DNA from 3 places in the Pseudoalteromonas sp. BZA4 genome. Region 2 is predicted to be linked to each of the others. Evidence: predicted binding sites of a transcription regulator. Region 2 holds the regulator's gene; each other region holds the start of a gene.

Region 1 (7,305 bases), on a different contig from region 2:
CGGTAGCAGAAAATATCGAGTGCAAGGTTCGCTTGTGGGTGGCCCTCAACGGCGGCTTCTTCAATAGTGCGACAGTCATTTGATAATTCACTAATACCTAACAAACCACTTTGCTTATTAAGTAAATCATCAATTTCTTGCACTGAATAATTTAGTTGCTGAGTTAAAAACGTGAATAAACCCGGGTCGATACTACCACTGCGGGTACCCATCACTAAGCCTTCGAGCGGTGTAAGGCCCATACTGGTATCAACACTCTTACCATCTTTAATCGCACATACAGAACAGCCATTACCTAAATGTGCACTGATCACATTGGTTTGCTCGCGCTCTTTGCCTAATAATTTTGCAGCTTCACCTGCAACATAATAATGGCTCGTGCCATGGAACCCATAACGTCTTACGCCGTGCTCTTTATAAAGCGAGTAAGGTAGGGCGTATAAGTAAGCAAGATTTGGCATGCTTTGGTGAAATGCCGTATCAAACACAGCAATTTGTGGCAGCGCTGAGAACGCTTGCTGTGCAGTACGAATGCCCAATAAGTTGGCAGGGTTATGAAGTGGTGCAAGTGCCGCTGTTTTTTCGATAGCTGCAAGTACATCATCGTCAATAAGCACAGATTCAGTGAAATGCTCACCACCGTGCACAACACGATGACCCACAGCAATTAAATTATCTGCAAGGTCTAGCTCATTAACTAGCTTCACAAGCTCAGCAATTGCTGCATCGTGGGCTTGGCCCTTTGCAAGCTCAATAAGTTGTTTTTCACCATTATATTTATATTTGATTGAAGGCGTATCTGAGCCAAGGCGCTCAGCTAAACCAGAAATAACTTCGTCAGAAGTGGCGGCATCTAAAATGGCAAATTTTAAACTTGAACTACCACAGTTAAGTACTAAAACATGTTGTGGTGAGCAAAGGGGCGTCGACATAGCTAGGTCCTAAAAGTACGATATCAGTCAGTGTATATTAAGGCTTGATAATTAGAATTCTTTGCCAGTATAGTAAATAAGTATTTTGTTGCTACACTTAACAAAGCTAGGCTGTAATTATACTAAAGTCTGGTTGACTTAAGCCGATAACATTTTATCTCATTTAGACTTTAAACGTTAGTCTCCTAACCATTAATTTGGTATTAAAACTAGGACAGGTTTTGCAGGGATTGTATCCGGGAGTGTGTTACACTCGGTTGTGAAACAAGTTGAAAACCCTAGGAGTGATGATGCAAAAAGGTGTCATGTCACAAGTGCAAACAGGTCGTCAGTACGCTAAAAAATGGCCGATGCGACAAGAGCTCGCTCCATTGTTTGCCGAATTTAGAGTGATCAAGGCCACTGAACTGGCAATTACAGTGATGCCAATATTGGCAATGCTGACCGTTTTTATGCAAGTTAATTACTTAGGTAGTGATTATTTTCCACAAGCTATCACTATCGCGCTTTTCTTTTTATCACTACCACTTCAAGGTTTGTTGTGGCTAGGCCGCCGTGCAGAAACCCGTTTAGAGCCAGCAATGCTAAGTTGGTACACAGAGCTGCACAGTAAAATGAAGGCGCATGGTTATCAGTCACAATTAACGACTGAAAAACCACGCTACACTGACTTAGCTCAATTATTAAAAGATATGTTCGAAAAAATGGATAAAGCCTTCACTAAAGAACACTTCTAATTGCGAACAAACTGGCTCACATAAAACGATAACGTTACTTTTTGTGGGCCTTGTTGCTCTATCTGCTGCCAATGCTCTGGGCGAAACTTCCACGCAAACGGCGTCATCATAATTAAATGTTTTATCTCATCGACAGACAACAGCACTTGTTGCTCTAACAAGTTTATCGACTCTTTGCTAAAGCCTGCTGGTGGTTCTATCTCTGTATGCGGTTTTACATCGGCATAAATAAACGCTTTTAACTCTTTAAGATGCCAAGGGCCAGGGCTTGCAACAATTAAACTAGCTTGCGGTTTGGCAAGGCGAGCAAGTTCTTGTGCAAATAAAGGGGCAAACACACTAACAAGCACATCAGCCTGCGCATCTGCAAAAGGGGCTTGGCTAATCGACGCGACACTAAAATGCGCATTTTCGTAACGCTTAGCGGCGTATTTTACCGCGGGCTTAGAAATATCAACACCATATACATCGGCACTCGACTGCGCTGCAATAGCTTGCGTGTAAAAGCCTTCACCACAGCCTAAATCAATCACTGAACTTGGTTCGAGAGAGGCCACTAGCTCTGCTAAAGCTTGCTGTAAAAACAAATAGTGCCCGGCACTTAAAAATGAGCGGCGTGCTTGCACCATTTCAAGGTTATCGCCCGGTTGTTTCGACTTTTTATTTTGCACGGGAAGTAAATTGACATAACCCTCTTTGGCGATATCAAAACTGTGGTTGTTGTCACAACGGTAAGTTTTGTCGTTTAGAGTAAGTTCAAGTTTGCAAAGCGGGCAGTGATAGTGAAGACTCATGAGTCTAAATAGTCCTTATCATAAAAGGTTTTAACCCAATGAGGGCGATAGGTGATCATCAAGGTAATGGCCATGCCATTGAGCATTGCTTCAGGAAACCAAATTATGGCACACAGGATCAGATAGTTTTCTGAAATCTCAATAAAACTGTAATCACCAAGCAAGTAATAAAACACACCGCTGGTAAGTATTTTAATACAGGCGATAACAGCAGCGGTTAAAAACGCGCATAAAAAGATATAAATAAAAAAGTGTCTCGGCAGGTAGCTATAGCAAAGCACAAAACACAAATAGCTCAATGTTATTGGTAAAAAAGCAGTAAACAATAAATGCACTGGCAGTATTGATACTGGCAACTGAGCGACTAATACCAAGAGTAAACTTGCAAGAAGGCTTGCAAAAATTGCCAGTCGCCAACCTAAAATTAGGGTCACTGCAGTGACCCCCAAAATATGCAATTCGAGGCCAGGTAATATCCCCGCTTTAATGCGCCACAGTACCGCAAGTACAAGGGCACATGCGAGCACACCCACTTGTCTTATCGGTGTTGCCAGCAAATGTGACAGGCTTTGTTTATCAAAGCTGAGCCAAAGTATTATAGCCACACAGCTCCACAATGGGAGCTGCCATTGCATAGTGTCTATCATGCGTTAAATGTTGACCAAATTGGCGCATGATCAGATGGTTTTTCGATACCACGCAATTCGTAATCGATACCAGACTCAACACAACGCTCAGCAAGAGCAGGGGTTGCTAAGATCACATCAATACGCAGACCGCGGTTGTCATCAAAACCTTTAGAGCGGTAATCAAACCAAGAATATTGCTCGGTTTTTTCTGGGTAAAGTTCACGGAAGGTATCTTTAAAGCCCCAGTTTAATAACGTGCTTAACCATTCACGCTCTTCAGGTTGGAAAGAACACTTACCTGTTTTTAACCAGCGCTTACGGTTTGGTTCACCAATACCAATATCGAGATCGGTTGGTGAAATATTAATATCGCCCATCACAATAACATCTTGCTCTGGCGTGTGGTTATCTTCTAAGTGAGTCATTAAATCTTTATAGAATTGACGCTTATAAGGGAATTTGGTTTCGTGGGCAATATTATCCCCTTGCGGGAAGTAGCCATTCATCACCGTTAGGTCACGACCATTTTCTTGTGTCACGGTAACACTGATCATACGACGCTGTGATTCGTCGGTATCGGTTGCAAAGCCTTTAACTACTGATTTCGGCTCTTGTTTACATAACATAGCCACGCCGTAATGCGCTTTTTGACCATGAAAATAAACGTGATAACCCATTTTTTGCACATCTTCGAGAGGGAAGGCCTCATCATGTACTTTGATTTCTTGTAAGCCAATAATATCTGGTTGATGTTTATCAATTACGGCTTGCAATTGGTGTAAACGAGCGCGCAGGCCGTTAATGTTAAATGAGATTACCTTCATGGTGCACCTATTATTTTTGTTTCAGTGTTTAGCGCAATTCTATCATCAAACTAGGGCTTATTCATGAGCTAATTACGAAAATCAAATTGGGTAAATGTTGATCAATTGCTGCTTAATTTAAAAACATTGTTAACTCACTATTAATTATTAAATTAAATAAATAATTCAGTTGATCTACTGATTTTTGTTTATATAATGCGCGCAAACCATCCGTTCATATTATGTACTATTTAAAGGTAAACCATGAAAAAACAATTAGTGATGCTTTCTCTTGCATGTATCTCATTTGGCTCATTAGCAAGCAACCCGCACTACTTTTCAGCTGATAACCGTATTGAATCAAAGTTATGTAGCTTAAGTGCGAACGAAGGGTTTACCGCTGCACGTAAAGAAGCAGCAAAGCATGGCATTTCAATGTCACGTTTTTCAAAAAGCATTTTATGTAACGGTACTGACATCCGTGAAATTGCTAAAAAAGCACAATCACAAGAAGCAGCAAAAGCAGCTGTTGAAGTGTTTGCTAAAAATGAGCAAAAAGAAACTCAACTTTGCATCACTGCACTTAAAAAAGGTTTAACACCTGTGCGTGAAAAAATTGGTAACTTAAATACGTTAAAATGTAATGGCGAAGCAGTAACAGACTTCGTTAAGCGTTACCAAAACGCAGCTATCTAATAGCAGCATTTTTGTTATTTGTAAAAAGCGCTCTTCGGAGCGCTTTTTTTATGAAAAAATTACAGTAATCCATGAAAAGCTTGCTAAATCATAGGCTTAACACCAACTTAACCAGGCTGTAAGTGCTTGATTTTAGCCAATAAGGCATTTTGGCATTCAACTTGTAACATTCGAAGTGAATCTAATCGACTACAAGGAAATGTCTTATGAACAAGTTAACTTTAGCATCAACAATTTTAGCAGCACTAAGTCTTTCAGCATGTTCTGCAAGTAACTCTTTAGCAAAAATCGACAGTGATTTTGGCAGCCTAGATAATGACAATGACGGTTATATCTCTAAGGTAGAAGCTGACGATGATGCTATTTGGGATCATTTTTCAAATATCGATACCAATATGGATGAGCAAATCAGCCGTACTGAATTTAATGCATACATGCAGCTAAATACAGGCAAAGTGGCAACTGATAGTGAGGTATCTGAATCAGCATTTAAAGCTGAAATCGCTAAATTTGACCCAATCGAAAATGACTTTAAATCGTTAGATAACGACAAAAATGGTTATGTTTCTATTGAAGAAGCCGATGACGACGGTATCGCAAATCACTTTGGCTATATGGATATCAACAAAGATAAGCGTGTAAGCCGCACTGAGTTTGTTAATTACATTAGCAAATATGGCAGCGACGTTGCCGAAGATGATGCCCTTGAAATGGTTAAAAATAGCTAATTTCAATATTCATTCATAAATATCCCCCAAAGCCAGTGTTTTACACTGGCTTTTTTACAATAATTTTTCCAACCTTGGCCGACTTCTGTCATAATAGAGCGTTAGTGATTTAAAATGACCTTTAGTAGCGATGGCCACAAAACGTATCAGTGATGAACAGTTAGTCGAAATCATAGAAGCCGCGATTTTTGTTGCTGGAAAACCTGTGTCTAAACGTCATTTAAAAGAGACAGTATTAGCTGATTTAAGCGTTTCTATGCCGCGCATTAATAATGCAATTGAACAAATTCAAACGCATTATCAAACCCGAGGCATTAAGCTTGTTGCGGTAGGCAGCGGTTACAGGTTTCAAGCCTGCGCTAGTTTAGCGCCTTGGCTGGCAAACTTATGGCAAGAGCGCGCACCTAAATACTCACGAGCACTACTAGAAACTTTATCCTTAATTGCTTATAGACAACCTATTACCCGTGGTGAAATTGAACAAGTACGGGGGGTTTCTGTTGGCTCAGGAATTATTAAAACCTTATTAGAAAGAGAGTGGGTTAGAGTTGTTGGCCATAAAGAGGTGCCTGGGCGCCCAGCGTTGTATGCCACAACATCCGCTTTCTTAGATTATTTTTCATTAGCTGGTTTAGATGAATTACCGCCGTTACCTGAACTTCAGGAGAGTAAAATCAACCAGTTATTGAGCGATCCTTCTGTGAGAGAACTATCTGAATGAGTAATGTAGAAACTGAAAAGTTACAAAAAGTATTAGCCCGTGCTGGCGTGGGTTCACGTCGTGAAATGGAAAAGTACATCGATGCCAACCGTGTGAGCGTGAATGGTAAAGTGGCACGTTTAGGCGACCGTGTTGAAGCAACCGATGTAATTCGAGTTGACGGTCACGTAGTAAAAATTGAAGACAAAGCTGACCGTATTTGTCGTGTACTTATGTATAACAAACCAGAAGGCGAGCTATGTACACGTAAAGACCCGGAAGGCCGTCGTACGGTATTTGACCGTTTACCACGTGTTGATGGCGAACGTTGGATTGCAGTTGGCCGACTAGATATAAATACCGCTGGTTTAATGCTGTTTACTAACGATGGTGAACTTGCTAACCGTTTAATGCACCCAAGCTACGAAGTAGAGCGTGAGTACTCAGCTCGTGTGTTTGGTGAAGTAACTAACGAAACGCTACGCACTTTAACAAAAGGTGTTGAGCTTGAAGATGGTCCTGCAAAATTCTTAAACATCAAACCTATGGGTGGTGAAGGTATCAACCGTTGGTTCAATGTGACTTTAACAGAAGGTCGTAACCGCGAAGTACGTCGTTTATGGCAATCACAAGATGTTGAAGTATCGCGTCTTATCCGTATTCGTTACGGTAAGTTAGAGCTTGATAAGCGCTTGCCACAAGGTGGTTGGGCTGAACTTGATTTAGACACGGTTAACTATTTACGTAAAACAGTGCAACTAGGCCGCGAAACGCAAACTAAGCTGTCGGTTATTCCTGAAAAGCGTAAAGACAAGCGTGCCAAAATTAACCAAATCCGTAAGGCGGTTAAAAAGCACAATCAACGCGCTAAACAAACTAAGCGTCGTTAATCAGAAATATAATTGTTTGCAGATAAACTAATTTATTTGCAAACAGGCATAAAAAAAGCAGCGATATCGCTGCTTTTTTGTTTCACAATGCTAATTAAGCATTTTCAACTGCTGTACGTGGGTCAACATATTCCATGTTGAAAGCTTCAGCTACTTCTTTATAAGTAACTTTACCTTTGATCACGTTTAAGCCTTTTAAGAAGTTTGCATCGTCAAGAAGCGCTTTCTTATAGCCTTTGTTAGCAAGGTTGATGATGAACGGTAATGTTGCATTGTTAAGTGCGAACGTAGAAGTACGTGGAACAGCACCAGGCATGTTAGCAACACAGTAGTGAACAACGTCATCAACGATATAAGTAGGATCAGCGTGTGTTGTCGCTTTAGAAGTTGCGATAC
Region 2 (7,305 bases):
CCCCATTGAAGGGACGATACCATTGAGTACCGCTAAAATAGGCAAGATTGCTAAGGTGTTTTCGAAAAAGCTTGCCACAATTGCTGCTAACAATGCGGTTAATAAGTTAACCCCAAGCCAAATAGAGCGACGCTGCGAACTTTTTAGCACTGGCGCAAAGGTATCTTCTTCGTCGTCAAGACCCGCGAGGCTTAGCATGCTGTGCTCTGCATCTTCACGGATTACGTCAACGATATCATCGATGGTAATACGACCAAGCAAGTGAGCGTTATCATCCACAACAGGGGCTGAAATCCAGTTGTGACGCTCGAACAGTTGCGCTACATCACTTTCATCCATAGAGATTAGGATTGACTCACAGTCTTCATCCATTAAATCACGAACAATTTTATCTGAAGGACTGGTCAGCAATGTAGTTAATGAAAGCGCGCCTAAAAAGCAGTTATGCTTATCAACTACATATAAGTCATCGGTACCCTCTGGTAGCTCACCTCGTAAGCGTAAATAGCGCAGTACAACATCGAGGGTAACGTCAGGACGAATGGTGACCGTATCGCTGTTCATCAAGGCACCGGCTGAACGCTCTTGATAAGAAAGTGCTTGAGTTGCTCTTTCTCTATCTTGTGAGTCCATGGCACTGACTACGTCTTGATATACGGTATCAGGAAGACTACGTAAAACCTCACCTAAGTCATCGTCGTCCATATCTTCAGTGGCAGCAGCAATGTGCTCAGGCTCCATCTGGGCAATAATGCCAAGACGTACATCTTCAGAGAGTTCTTCTAGAACATCACCACGGACATCTGGATCAACCAGCTGCCAAAGCATACGACGAATTTTATGGGGAGAAGATTCAAGTAAAAGGGCTGTATCACAAGGTGCCGTTTTGGCTAACATACCGCGCACTTGAACAAATTGACCACTATTGAGTGACTTGGTCACTTGTTTGAGTTGTTGTAGTGGGTAATCTTGTTCAAAGGCTTCTGGCATTGGCGTCCTTACAACTGAAAAAAGTTTAAATAGGCTAAGCAAATACAGCATAGTTGCTTTGTAGTGTATTTGCAGAGATATCGTCGCACTGCGATAAATTTATTAAGAGTTTTGTAATTTAGAAAAGCGAGCGATATAAAAGTAGGATATTTAAAGGGAATTTTAAATATCCGAATTAAGTTTACCGTAAACCCTGAAGTCTTAGCAAATGCTATTCTTGCTCGTGGAAGCGTTGTGCAATTAATTCGCCGATTGCCGTTAATGCTGCATCGGCGTCAGGGCCTTCGCACACAACGCGAACTTCTTTACCCTGACTACTTTCAAGTAGCATTAATGCTAACACGCTGTCGCCTTCAGCTTCTTTATCATCTTGATAAAGCGTAATTTTGGCATCAAATTGCAGTGCTAATTGCGCTAAAACAGTAGCAGCACGAGCATGTAAGCCAAGTTTGTTTTGAATTAAAAAGGTATCTTCAGCGTGCATTGTTGGTGCCTAATTAAATGTCTTGTTCGCGGTGGCGAATTTTTACATTAGCATGAGTTTTAGAAAAGCTCTCACCAATTGTTTGCGCTAAGTAAACAGAGCGATGTTGGCCACCGGTACAGCCAATAGCAATAGTCAGATAACTGCGGTTATTGCGCTCTAAGTGCGGTAACCAAGTTTGCACAAAGGTTTGTATTTGCCACGTAAATTTTTGCACTATGTTGTGACTAGCTAGGTAATCTTTGACTGGTTGGTCAAGGCCTGTTAGTGGCTTTAAATCAGGTTCCCAGTGTGGGTTAGGTAAAAAGCGTGCGTCAAAAACGTAGTCCGCTTCTTTTGGAATACCATGCTTAAAGCCAAACGACATAAAGGTAATAATTAGCTTTTTATCTTTTTTACCTAAAATCTTTTCGCGAATTGATTCTGCTAACTGATGAACACTTAGATCCGTGGTATCAATCATAAAGTCAGCGCGAGTGATCAACACATCAAGCAGGATTTTTTCTTGTTTAATGGCCAGATCAAGCGGCAAAGAATCAATAGATAGTGGATGCAAGCGGCGTGTTTCTGAAAAGCGCTTGATCAGAGTTTGGTCATCACTGTCTAAATAGAACAGTGTTGGGTTTGCGAAACCTGGCAGGTACTCAAGAATATCATTAAATTCTTGCTGCTCTTTCGGTAAGTTACGCACGTCGATGCTGACCGCTATTTTATCGTAGTTATCAGACACACTGCGTACGAGCGAAGGCAGTAAATTAACCGGAATATTATCAACGCAATAATAGCCTAAGTCTTCAAGTACTCGTAAAGCGACCGATTTACCTGAGCCTGAGCGACCGCTGATAATTATTAATTCCATTTATGCCTCTGCTGATATGACCTGAAACAGTTGCTGATCGGTAGTAGCACTACGCAGCTGTTTACAAAACTCTTTATCTTTAAGTCTATCAGCAATTGTTGATAAGGTCTTTAGGTGAAGCTGACAGTCACCATCTGGTACGATGAGTGCCACAAAAATATCAACTGGACGATTATCAATTGCATCAAAATTAATAGGGGATTCACTCACTATCACAAATGCATGAGGCTCATCTGCGCCGCTCATTCGGCCATGTGGAATAGCAATACCTCGGCCAATGCCGGTGCTACCTAGTTTTTCTCGGTTGAGTAAAGCATCTAGGATATCTTGTTGCGATAAATGAGGAAGCTGCTGGTGGGCCAGTTCGCTGATATATTCAAGAATTCTTTTTTTGCTATTAAAAAGGACCGCAGCTTTGCTGCAGTCCTGGTTAGTAAGTGAACTTAGTTTCATAATTTAATGTCGAGCTAATTTCTCTTTGTGTTTAATGACTTGGCGATCAAGTTTATCGATCAGTGAGTCAATGGCTGCGTACATATCTTGATGTTCTGTAGAAGCGAACAATTCGCCTCCGTTTACATGTAAAGTTGCTTCTGCTTTTTGGCTTAATTTTTCTACATCTAGAATGACATGAACATTATTAATATGGTCAAAATGCCTTTCTAGTTTCGCAAACTTGGTGTTTACATAGTCTCTTAATGAATCTGTGATTTCTACATGACGACCAGTTAAATTTAGTTGCATAAGCATTTTTCCTTCTATGTAAAACGTCTAAATCAGACTCTTACGCTGATTAGACGGAGGTATTGCTAGAGACTCACGATATTTTGCAATTGTACGTCTAGCTACTTTAATTCCTTGCTCGGCCAATATATCTGCAATTTTGCTATCACTCAATGGTTTAGCTGAGTTTTCTGCAGCGACTAACTTCTTGATTAAAGCGCGTATTGCTGTAGAAGAACACTCACCACCATTTTCGGTGCTGACATGGCTTGAGAAGAAATATTTCAACTCAAAAATACCCCGTGGGGTATGCATATATTTTTGCGTTGTTACCCGTGAAATCGTCGATTCATGCATTTCGACCATTTCAGCAACATCATTTAGCACCATCGGCTTCATTGCTTCAGGGCCATGCTCAAAGAAAGCTTGTTGTTGTTGAACGATACAGTTGGTCACTTTTAATAGCGTATCGTTACGGCTTTCTAAGCTTTTAATAAACCACTTAGCTTCTTGTAAGTGAGAGCGAATAAATTGGCTGTCGCTACTTGATTTAACAGAGCGAGACATCGCCGCATATTGGCTATTCACTCTAATCTTTGGCATACAGTCTGGGTTTAACTCGACTACCCAGCGACCTTTTACTTTTTTTACTGATACATCAGGTATGACGTACTCAGACTCTTCGCGCACTATGCTATCCGCAGGCTTAGGATTTAAGCTGTGGATGAGCGTCATCACTTCTTTAAGCTCGTTTTCTTTAAGCTTAGTCTTTTTCATCAAAGTTCGATAGTCGCGACTCGCTAATAATTCGATATGCTCAGATAAAACCATTTTAGTTTCAGCTAAATATGGCGTATTAGCATCGAATTGGCGTAACTGAATGCACAGACATTCTTGTAAACTGCGTGCGCCAATACCCACAGGATCAAATAACTGAATTCTTTTTAAGACCGCTTCGACTTCATCAAGTTCGATTTCTTCTTCATCGTTATTTTGATTAAAGCTTTCGACTATATCTTCACAGCTTACCGTTAAAATACCTGAGTCATCGATAGCTTCTACAATTGCCACAGCAATCGCTTCATCAGTAGGGCTAAATGGCGTGAGCTGTAATTGCCACATTAGGTATTCATGAAGGGTTTCGGTTGATGCTCCCTGATAGATAGATTCATCTTCAGGCATTGGCCCTGACGATGTTGAAGGGGCGGCACTCATGTACTCATCCCACGTGACGTCCATTGCTAAGTCATCGCTTACGGTGTCTTTATTGAGAGCATCACTACTTTCTTGCTCGTACTCGCTAGGTGCTTCTTCGGCAGACGCGCTGACTTGCACATCGTCAGGCTCCGCTTTTTGCTCATTCTTGCCGGTGCTTTCTTCATTGTAATCCGCTTCTTCCACTTCAAGCAGGGGATTACTATCAAGCGCTTCTTGAATTTCTTGCTGGAGATCCAATGTACTGAGCTGCAACAAACGAATCGCTTGTTGCAGTTGTGGAGTCATTGTAAGTTGCTGGCCCATGCGCAGCTGTAATGATTGCCTCATGTATCCCTAACAATCCTTTTTAAGTTATCGATAACTGTATAAACACAGTTATCGATTTATTGTCATTGTTATAAGTCTAGCAGATGCTCTAGTCGCTGGCGTAATGGTTACAGCCTGAATTGCTCGCCTAGATATACATCGCGTACAGTTTGGTCTGCTAATACGTGCTCAGGTGTGCCTGATGCAATTAGCTCCCCATGAGAAACAATGTAGGCTTTTTCACAAACATCAAGGGTTTCTCGAACATTATGGTCAGTAATTAGTACACCGATACCACGATTTTTTAGGTGCTCAATAATTTTCTTTATATCTAACACTGAAATTGGATCAACACCAGCAAAAGGCTCATCTAAAAGGATAAATTTAGGATTAGCGGCTAATGCGCGAGCAATTTCTACACGGCGTCGCTCACCACCTGACAGCGCCATACCTTGGCTGTCACGAATATGTTGAATACTAAACTCATCGAGTAAGCTATTGAGTGTTTCTTCGCGGGTGGTTTTATTTAGATCTTTACGAGTTTCTAAAATGGCCATCAAGTTTTGGTAAACCGTCAACTTTCGAAAAATTGACGATTCTTGTGGCAGATAGCCAATACCCAAACGCGCACGGCTATGCATTGGTAAAAGGGTGATATCGTTATCATCAATACTGATTTTACCTTTGTCGCTAGGTACTAGGCCTACAATCATATAGAAGGTCGTTGTTTTACCTGCGCCATTAGGGCCAAGCAAGCCAACAATACTGCCAGCTTCAACTTCAAGACCGACATTTTTAACCACTTGGCGGCCTTTGTAGCTTTTAGCTAAAAGCTCTGCTTTTAATGTGCTCATGGTTGGCCTTTATTATCTTTTTTATTTTCAACAGGCACTAAAATAGTGTGTACACGATCTGTTGAGTTTTCGTCTTTTTCAGCACTGATCAGCTGCTGTGCCATATCATAGGTAATGCTTTTTGCTGTTACTTTTTGACCTGCTTGAGTAACTTCAGCTTCACCATTTAAGGTTAAGAAGCGTTTTGCAACATCATAACGTACTTCTTCGGCGCTGGCGCTCATCACGGTGCCATCAGCTTGCTTTTCTTCGAAGTAAGCAGGCTTACCTGTGGCAATAATCAACTCTACTGTACCTTCGGTATCACCGCCGTGTGCTTCAAGGCGCTCTGCGGTAATACGACGATTACCATGCACGATCTCTACGTTACCTTCAAATATGCCAACGCCATCTTTTAGTTTACCTACTTGGCGATCTGAGCTAATGCTAATTTGAGCGCCAGTTTGCTCGGCAGCTGCGCCCGAAAAGGCAATCAATAAGCTTGGGATCAGGAGTAATTTCTTCAGTTTATTGGTCATAGTATATGGTTCGTGTATGGTTAGTTAACTCAACAATTTCGGTTTTTAAATCGGCTTTTAAGCCTTTTCCGGTAATCTTTAAATTCGGTCCTGTTAGTGTCACAGGTTGCTTAGAAAACATGGTCATTTTATCAATGTCGACATTAATGTTTTCTGCTTTTATATCTTCAATCATGCCGTTGTGGGTTAAGTTTTTAGCAACTACATCCCCTTCAAAAATCAGCTGATCGTTTTCGTACAATGTGGCTTCTTTGGCTTTTACTTGCCAAACCTGCTGGTCGCCATAAATAGTAAAAATAGGTTGCTCAAAAAAGGTAAACCCTAATTGTTGATACAACTCCATTTTAGCAGCAGCCACTTTATGACTAATTTTGCCTTGCTCGTCATACGCTGTTTGCTTTAACGCCACTGCAGTGTAATCAGGTGTTGCGATGATCTCGTCTTCACTAGTTATTGTGTCTGTTGATTGGTTAAAGTACGGGTACCATAACCACACCATGCAACAAACAAAAACAATACTCAGTAAAATACGGGCTATATTCATGCGCTGGTTCCATCGCTAGTTAACGGCTTACCGTTTTCTAACATCAGTAAATCAGTTAATTCACGCACAGCTCCAAAGCCACCTGGTAATAATGTGGTGTAATGAGCCAGCTTTTTAATCAGTGGGTGTGCGTCGTTTACAGCAACAGCAAACCCTACTTTTTCCATTACTGGTAAGTCTGGACCATCATCACCAATATAGGCAATTTGTTCATCAGTCAGCCCCAGTTTATCTTTTAACTCTTGATAAGCAATCAGCTTATCTTCTTGTCCCTGATAAATGTGCTGAACTGTTAGGCTAGTCATTCGCTGCTGAACTATTTGTGAATGGCGGCCAGTAATCACTGCCACTTCAAAACCACTATTAATGAGCGCTTTAATACCAAAGCCATCTTTAGTATTAAATGCTTTAAGCTCTTCGCCATCATTACCTAAATAAATTCGGCCATCAGAAAAAACGCCATCTATATCACAGATTAGCAATTTTACTTTTTGTGCGCGCTGACTCACATCAGGGCTAAGAGGCTGGTATAGCTCGGCGAATGTCATTGCTTAAAGAACTCCTGCTTTTAATAGGTCTTGCATATTAAGGGCACCAATTGGCGTATTACTTTGATCTACCACAATTAAACCATTGATACGTTTACGTTCCATAATATTTAAAGCTTCAGCTGCAAGCATATCAGGGCGAGCAGTTGTACATGAACGGGTCATTACTTGGCTAATTGCCGTATTATGGATATCGATGCGCTGTTCTAAAATACGGCGTAAGTCACCATCAGTGAATAATCCGGCTAACTTTTCATCTGC
Region 3 (7,305 bases), on a different contig from region 2:
CTCCTTATAGTACTTCTGGTGCTAGTGAAACGATTTTCATGAACTTTTCAGTACGAAGTTCACGAGTCACAGGGCCGAAGATACGAGTACCAATTGGCTGTAAGTTATCGTTTAAGATAACAGCCGCATTGCTATCGAAACGGATCAAAGAACCGTCCGGACGACGAACGCCTTTTTTAGTACGCACAACTACCGCGTTTTTAACATCACCTTTCTTCACTTTACCGCGAGGAATAGCTTCTTTTACAGAAACTTTGATGATATCGCCAACCGCTGCATAGCGACGGTGCGAACCGCCAAGGACTTTAATACACTGCACTTTGCGAGCGCCGCTGTTATCAGCAACGTCCAGCTGAGTTTGCATTTGGATCATGTTAATGACCTCCGGTGTAGAAATTACAACACGCCTTAATTTTGTTTAAAATCAAGACATTTCGGTTAAATTCCACTCAAAAAACAAGCAAGTTGTCTCTTAAGGGCGGGCAATTGTAGCAGCAATGGCAAGGAAGTGGTAGGTTATTTTTTAATTAATTTGGAATTAATCGTAATGCCTGCATTGAGGAATTACAGCAGCTTGCTGTAATGTTATTGATTATAAAACAAACAGGGCGCAAATGCGCCCTGTTTTTGACTTTAATTAAATTTTTATTAATTACCAAATAGACCTTTTAATTTGTCTTTAATTTTATCTTTGGCTTTTTCTTTGACTTCTTCTTTAGCCGCATCACTGACATCTAAGCTATAACCAACATCATGGAATGGGCCTTTGATACGCAGTGGAATTTTAAAGCCTGTACTATCATCGGTCGTGCCTTGCCCTTCGATTGAATCAACAATCCCCGTTACCAAGCGATAGTCTACATTCGTCATAGGTAAATCAACTTTACCTGAGCCTGTAATGCGAATAAGCGGGCTAAGTAGTGACAAGTCTTTATTTTCACCAACACCGTTAGTGAATACAAAACTGCCCTGCAATGCTGAGAAGTCTGTTTGCTGTGAGTTATCAAAGCCAGTATCTAAACCTTCTGATACTGCGCTTAAGTTACCTTTGATAAGCTCTTTTGCTTTACGAACCATCTCTGCAATGTTGGCCCCTTTTACCGCACCATCAGCAAACTCAAAGCCTAACTTACCATTTAAAGCATTGATAAAGCTCTTTTGGCTTTGACCTGTGGTCGTTAGATCCCAATTTAAAGAGCCTTTACCCATTAACTTATCGAAACCTGCCGCATCGGTTAGTAATGGCTGCGCATCAATTTTATCTAAAGAAAAGTTAGTACTAATTTTATAAGGTGTTTGCTTGGCGTTAACGGTTATCACACCGTTACCATTGCCCTCATAAGCAACAAACTTGTCTAGACTGATTTTAGCCACGGCATTTCTTAGGTTCACCGTTAACTGGTTTTCACCAAGGGTAATATCATTTGCTTTTAAGCCACTTGAACGCACGACTACATTTGCATCAAGTGCATTTAAGCCGCTCATATCAATTGCAGTATCATCCCAAACAATTGGCTGTGCTGGCGCATCTGCTGCAGGCTCTGCTTGTTCTTCTTTAGCTACGCCCTCTGGTAGGTAAGGGTTTAGATCAAGCATACCTAAATCAATATCGGCATTCATAGCTAAACGATCACCAAGCTTAATATCGCTTTTACCTTTAATTTGCAGCTCATCTAGGGTGGCAAGTAGCTCAGTAAGCTTAAACTGTTGTCCTTTTAGGTGCATTGAACCCTTTACATTAAAGGCATTAAACGCATTTTCTTTTGCATTAAGCTCAACACCTTGCCAGCTCGCAATGTTTTTAACAGAGTCACCACTGACAGAAAGAAGCCCTTGCACGTCATTACCCATTTCTGCAATTGCACCTTTAAAATTCAAATCGACTAAGCGTGAATCAACCTCAGTGCTGACATTAAAGGTTTCGCCTTCAATCGCTTTAACAGGTGTATCTAGCGTGACATCTAAATCAAAACGCTCACCCATATAGGTAATACCGCCTTTTAATTCTAAGGTCTTGCGAAGAGAAGGTAGTAAGATGGCTAACTCTAAATCGCTTATCTGTTGCTTTGCTCCGGTTTTACCATCTAGATAAGTGAAAGTACCACCGTAGATTGCCACTTCACCAAGTTCGATATCAAAGTTATCTGGTAATTTAACAGCGCCAGAACTCTTTTGCTGCTCGGTCTGTGGTTGCTCAGCAACCGCATCAAATAATTGCCAGTTTGCTTTACCATTTTTATCGGTTTCTAACAAAATTGTTGGTTCGTTAATAACGAATTTATCAAGCTTAAACTCACCGCCAAACAATGACATCCACGGGATACGGATAGCAAGTTGCTGCATGCTTGCCATATCTTTTTGCGAGCCAGTTTGCATATTGGCAAAGTGCACATCATTCAATTCGAGTTTTAATGATGGAAATACCGACAGCTTTTTATCGCCATTAATAGTCAGACTACGACCTGTGGTTTGCTCTACTTGCTCCGATACTTTATTAAATATCGCGTCTGTAGGTATTAGGAATGGTGCAGCGACTACCAATGCAATCAGTAATACGAAGATGACACCAACGATTTTCAGTAAGGTTTTCATAATCATCCTTAAAAATGGGCAAACAATGTTCATATCATAGCGGGAGTTAGGCGCAATTGCATTGCCCAACACATAAAAAGGTTTGTAAACAAGCTTAGGTACAAGAATATGAATCAGCGCTGAAACTTTTTGATACCTATAGGTTACAAAAATCCCTTGGCCGCTTTATACCCTCGGTGGTTATCGCGTTAAAAATCGCTGCTCACTTTGAACTCAGTGTTGAGCAATTATTTACACTCGATGACAATGATTAATAAACCATGTCAGTCGCAATCTTACTTATAAAGTATCAGTAAGATTGCATCATTTCATTACTTCGGTATGATGCACGACCCTGTTGTTTTTGCACCCTGTGTACTAAAATTAAACAACCCAATTTGGTCAAAACTGGAGTATCGATTAAGCATGAAGAAACTGCTTATTTCACCGTCAAAAATGGCGCTTGGCGAGCAAGAAAGTCAAATTTATCAAAATATCCTCAAGCAAGCCTCTGATATCAGCTTAAACCTTATGGCAGTTAAAGTAGAAAACCACCCTGAAGACTTTTTAGGTTGGTGCTATGAGCTATTAAGTGCAAGCCGTGATCGCATTAACTACGATCTGTTAGAAGATAAGCAATTACCCACTCTTAAAAAACTTCATGACTTATTAATTTCTGCAATCAGTTTTTTGCAGTTAAAAACATTAAGGGTTGCGCCATGGCCTGTTATTGCAGGCTTCATCGAGCAGCATAAAGAGCTTGTAGCCCTTGATGAGCAATTACGCTTAACTAATTACATTGCTGCAATTAAATCGCAATCCCTAAAAGAGATGATCCCAGAAGACCGTTTAGCGTTTTCAGGTAAACACAGTGCCTCGCTTGATCCAAGCAGCTATAACTTCGACGTTGAATGGTTTGCTTCTACTAAGAACGCAAAAGGTTTCCACCAAATGTTGAGTGATTTACCAGGTGCGTTCGATGAGGCGCTTGTACACATTCCACTTGAGGGTGAAGTAACGCAAGAACATTATCAGCATTTTATGGTTGCTTACTTCATGGCATTTAATGGCAGCGATGAAAAGCCAACGCTTGCTCCTGCTACTCGCTTGCTTGCGATGCGCCGACCTGACGTGTTTACACCAATCGTAAATAGTAAACTTGATGCCCTTTGTGCGGCATTAGGCATTACTAAGCTTAATAACCGTGATTTTGAGCGCTACTGGCAAGATGTTGTCGAAGCAATACATAGCATGCCTTGGTTCAAAATGGCCAGTGCAGCAAATGAGCTTGAACAATCTCTGGTTGAAATCAAAGCCCTATTGCCTAGCTTCTTTTATTATGCAGATAAAAGTACCGCTGATAACTCTAACTATATTAAGTTGTTAAACAAACCTAAGAGTACCACAAGCTCAGCAGGTAAAAAGACCGTACGCCGTGGCAAAGAATCAGCAGAGATACTGGTGGACCGAGCATTAGCAAGTGATGATATCCCTGAACATATCAAAGCTAAGCGCGATTCAATCATCAGTGAAGTTGAAAAAGGCCGCAGTGTTGAAGAAACCATTACTCTAATGCGTGCAATTTTCGGCTAAGTTACTCTCAAATAAGCAAAACCCGGTTGCTTCGCAATTGTGCAACCGGGTTATTTTTTGCACCACACATGTGCGCATGAACAATTCAAATAACCATCCTTTTCACAATTAAAAAAGTTTAAAAGCCTGTTTTTAAAGCCTTTAAGCATAAAATATCCCGTTCGAAATTAACTTGGCACAACCAGTGCAATATCGTATCCAGACAACACATAGAAAATGTCCTCAAATAATAACCAGACTGCAATCTGAAAATGGGACAAAATCAACATAACAACAGGATACAGAAACATGCTAAAACTAAAAAAAACGGTCGCAGCAAGCGCCCTTGCGCTATTAACTTTGAGCTCAACATATAGCTATGCAGAAGTCACAGCAAACGCTGCGGCAACTTCAAACTACTTATGGCGTGGTCAAGAACAAACCGGCGGTGATGCTGCAATCCAAGGTGGTATCGACTACGCAAGTGAATCTGGCTTTTATGCGGGCACTTGGGTATCGAATGCTAGCTGGGCTGACGACATGACTTACGAGCTAGACCTTTATGCTGGTTTTGGCGGTGAAATCAATGAAACCTTTAGCTACGATGTTGGCTACATTTATTATGCATACCCAGATGCAGCATCTTATACAGATGCAGACTTCTCTGAAATCTACGGTAGCATTAGCATGGGTAGCTTCACCTTTGGTGCAGCAGTCCTAGCAACATCAGCAGCAAGCGGTGACGGTACAGATTTTGGTGACTCTCTATATTTAAATGCTGACTACAGTTTCCCAGTTGGCAGTACCGGTGCAGAAATGGCCCTTCACTTAGGTCATTACTCAGGGGATTTCATTGGTGATGATGACATCATCGACTACGGTGTTTCAGTGTCGAAAGACGGCTTTACTTTCGGTCTTTCAGACAACGACATCGATGGTTCAGATGTAAAAGTGTATGTCGCTTACGCGGTTGACTTCACTTTATAAAAAATGTGTTACTTGCTGCAACACGAAGGGCCGTTAAGGCCCTTTTCTCGTTTTGGGCTATATATTAAGGCACACTATGCCCGGTTGAGCCTTGCCAAATGCGATACCATTGTTCACGGTTCATTGTAAGCTGCTTAGCGTCAACCGCTGATTTAACACGCTCAATATTACCCGTACCAAGTACCACAGACGGTGCACTTGGGTGCATTAACAGCCAAGCATAAACAACTTGATCAATGGCTGTGGCGCCAATTTCAGCACCAACCTGCTCCAACACTGTACGTAAACACACCGCTTTTTCATCATCACTTGAGAATATACGACCCCCAGCTAATGGCGACCAAAGCATAGGTTTGATATCGAGCAATTGGCATTGGTCTAAGCTACCATCATCAAGGGCTTTCATTTCGTAAGGTGAAAACTCAATTTGATTAGTCACAAGCTCAAAGTCTAAACGCGACTGCAACAAGCTAAATTGCGATGGGGTAAAATTAGATACACCAAAATCAATCACGTCACCATTTGCTTTTAGGGTATTAAATGCTTGTGCCATTTCATCGGCATTCATTAAGTAATCAGGGCGATGGATAAGTAATACATCTAAACGATCAGTATTGAAGTTTTTAAGTGACTGCTGTGCTGAGGCAATTATATGCGCGGCACTTGAATCATAATGGTTTGCTTTGCCTTGCAATCCTAGGCTTGCAAACGCAGGCTTGATACCACATTTAGTGATTATTTTGATTTCATCACGAATACTTGGTTTTAGTTTAAGTGCTTTACCAAATTCGGCTTCACAACCGTATTCACCGTAGATGTCAGCATGATCAGTATGTGAAACTCCCATATCGATTGCATTTTCTAAAAAACTTAAGCATTGCTGTGGCGTTATCTGCCAATCTAGCAAGCGCCAGAACCCTAATACCAACTCATCAATACAATGACCATTGCTATTCACCATAACGACCTACTATTCCTAATAAATTCGACTCAAATTAATCTTTTAACCATATCACAGATTTACTAATCACAGCTGTTAACATACAGTTACAAAACAAATTGCTAATTTGTTACTAAACAGGATATTTTAGTACCTAAAAACAAATGTTATAAAACAAGGAATAAATAATGAAATCATCAAATGTCATGACCGCATTGGTTGATATTTTTATCAGCCCGAGCAAAGCCTTTAATGGCTTAAAAGAAGCAAAAGGTTGGTCTTTTGTTGCCTTTATTTTACTTGCCGGCATCCTCGCTGCCAGCATGTTTGCTTTTTACAATAAAGCTGACCCGCAGTTTTTAATCGATCAACAAGTGGCTGCAGCCAGTGTTGATGCCACCATTGCAGAACAAAAAATGATTCGCCAAAGCATGGAGCAAACCATAGATATGCAAGTGTGGTTTGCTATATTTGGTGGCATCATTGGTTTGGCTGTTATTAATGCTCTAATGGCAGGCTACTACCTATTTGTATCTAAGCAAGATCCAGAAGCTAACTACGGTTATGGTGCGTGGTATGGCTTTGGTGTGTGGACCATGATGCCAATGATTATCTCAAGTCTTGGTTTACTCATCTTAGTATTAACTGCGAGTACCGACCAAATCTCACAGACGTTATTTAACTATGCTTCGATTAACCAACTTTTAATTGGTTTAGAAATTGGCCACCCATTTTACACCTTACTTGAAAGTCTCAATATCTTTTCTATTTGGGGTATTTTCATCGCAGCTATCGGTTTAAAGAGCTGGACTAATTTCACTTTCAATAAAGCGCTACTGTTTGCAGCTCTACCAAGTATTGTTATTTACGGTATTTGGACTGTAATCGCGCTCGTTTAATTCTGCTTTGAGCGGCAATATGCCGCTCTTAACTACCAAGGAAGTAACATGAAAAAAGCCATTATTATTGGCCTCGCTGTTACGGCATTTGTCGCTTTACTAGTATCAAAACAAGTCACAGGCAATAAAGAAGCGCCAGAAATGCATATTGCAGAAGTTGAACAAGGCAATATTGCCGATTCAATTTTAGCCTCTGGCAACCTAGTCTTTAACACCCAAGTGCAACTGCGCTCAGAAGTGACAGGCCGTGTAGCGAAAGTGTTTGTAGAGGAAGGTGAAAGTGTCACTGAGGGCGATATTCTTATGCGCCTAGATACGACCGCGTTTGAATCTGAA

The links. The regulator sigma-54, encoded in region 2, starts transcription at its own class of promoters, with help from an activator protein. The targets are predictions, from matches to a motif close to GTTGGCACGNNNNTNGNNT.
Region 1: a site for sigma-54 is predicted at 4,740-4,758, ahead of ABMY41_RS01860 (EF-hand domain-containing protein). Genes of this name have one in related genera too.
Region 3: a site for sigma-54 is predicted at 4,336-4,354, ahead of ABMY41_RS18700 (TorF family putative porin). Genes of this name have one in related genera too.

What each region holds. Positions count from the first base shown of each region.
Region 1 is NZ_JBECOT010000002.1:178,020-185,324, reverse strand. It holds gene ABMY41_RS01890 (acetate kinase) at 1-932, opposite strand, end outside; gene yfbV (terminus macrodomain insulation protein YfbV) at 1,223-1,669, shown strand; gene ABMY41_RS01880 (putative RNA methyltransferase) at 1,666-2,463, opposite strand; gene ABMY41_RS01875 (energy-coupling factor ABC transporter permease) at 2,460-3,110, opposite strand; gene xthA (exodeoxyribonuclease III) at 3,107-3,916, opposite strand; gene ABMY41_RS01865 (hypothetical protein) at 4,160-4,591, shown strand; gene ABMY41_RS01860 (EF-hand domain-containing protein) at 4,798-5,319, shown strand; gene scpB (SMC-Scp complex subunit ScpB) at 5,450-6,040, shown strand; gene rluB (23S rRNA pseudouridine(2605) synthase RluB) at 6,037-6,909, shown strand; gene ald (alanine dehydrogenase) at 7,004-7,305, opposite strand, start outside.
Region 2 is NZ_JBECOT010000015.1:55,841-63,145, forward strand. It holds gene mgtE (magnesium transporter) at 1-990, opposite strand, end outside; gene ABMY41_RS08685 (HPr family phosphocarrier protein) at 1,202-1,474, opposite strand; gene rapZ (RNase adapter RapZ) at 1,488-2,333, opposite strand; gene ptsN (PTS IIA-like nitrogen regulatory protein PtsN) at 2,334-2,786, opposite strand; gene hpf (ribosome hibernation promoting factor) at 2,790-3,077, opposite strand; gene ABMY41_RS08705 (RNA polymerase factor sigma-54) at 3,105-4,601, opposite strand; gene lptB (LPS export ABC transporter ATP-binding protein) at 4,709-5,434, opposite strand; gene lptA (lipopolysaccharide transport periplasmic protein LptA) at 5,431-5,952, opposite strand; gene lptC (LPS export ABC transporter periplasmic protein LptC) at 5,942-6,496, opposite strand; gene kdsC (3-deoxy-manno-octulosonate-8-phosphatase KdsC) at 6,493-7,044, opposite strand; gene ABMY41_RS08730 (KpsF/GutQ family sugar-phosphate isomerase) at 7,048-7,305, opposite strand, start outside.
Region 3 is NZ_JBECOT010000066.1:8,803-16,107, forward strand. It holds gene rplN (50S ribosomal protein L14) at 5-373, opposite strand; gene ABMY41_RS18685 (AsmA family protein) at 649-2,592, opposite strand; partial or broken gene ABMY41_RS18690 (transcriptional regulator) at 2,754-2,846, shown strand; gene ABMY41_RS18695 (hypothetical protein) at 2,998-4,164, shown strand; gene ABMY41_RS18700 (TorF family putative porin) at 4,453-5,130, shown strand; gene ABMY41_RS18705 (aldo/keto reductase) at 5,195-6,091, opposite strand; gene ABMY41_RS18710 (YIP1 family protein) at 6,259-6,969, shown strand; gene ABMY41_RS18715 (efflux RND transporter periplasmic adaptor subunit) at 7,018-7,305, shown strand, end outside.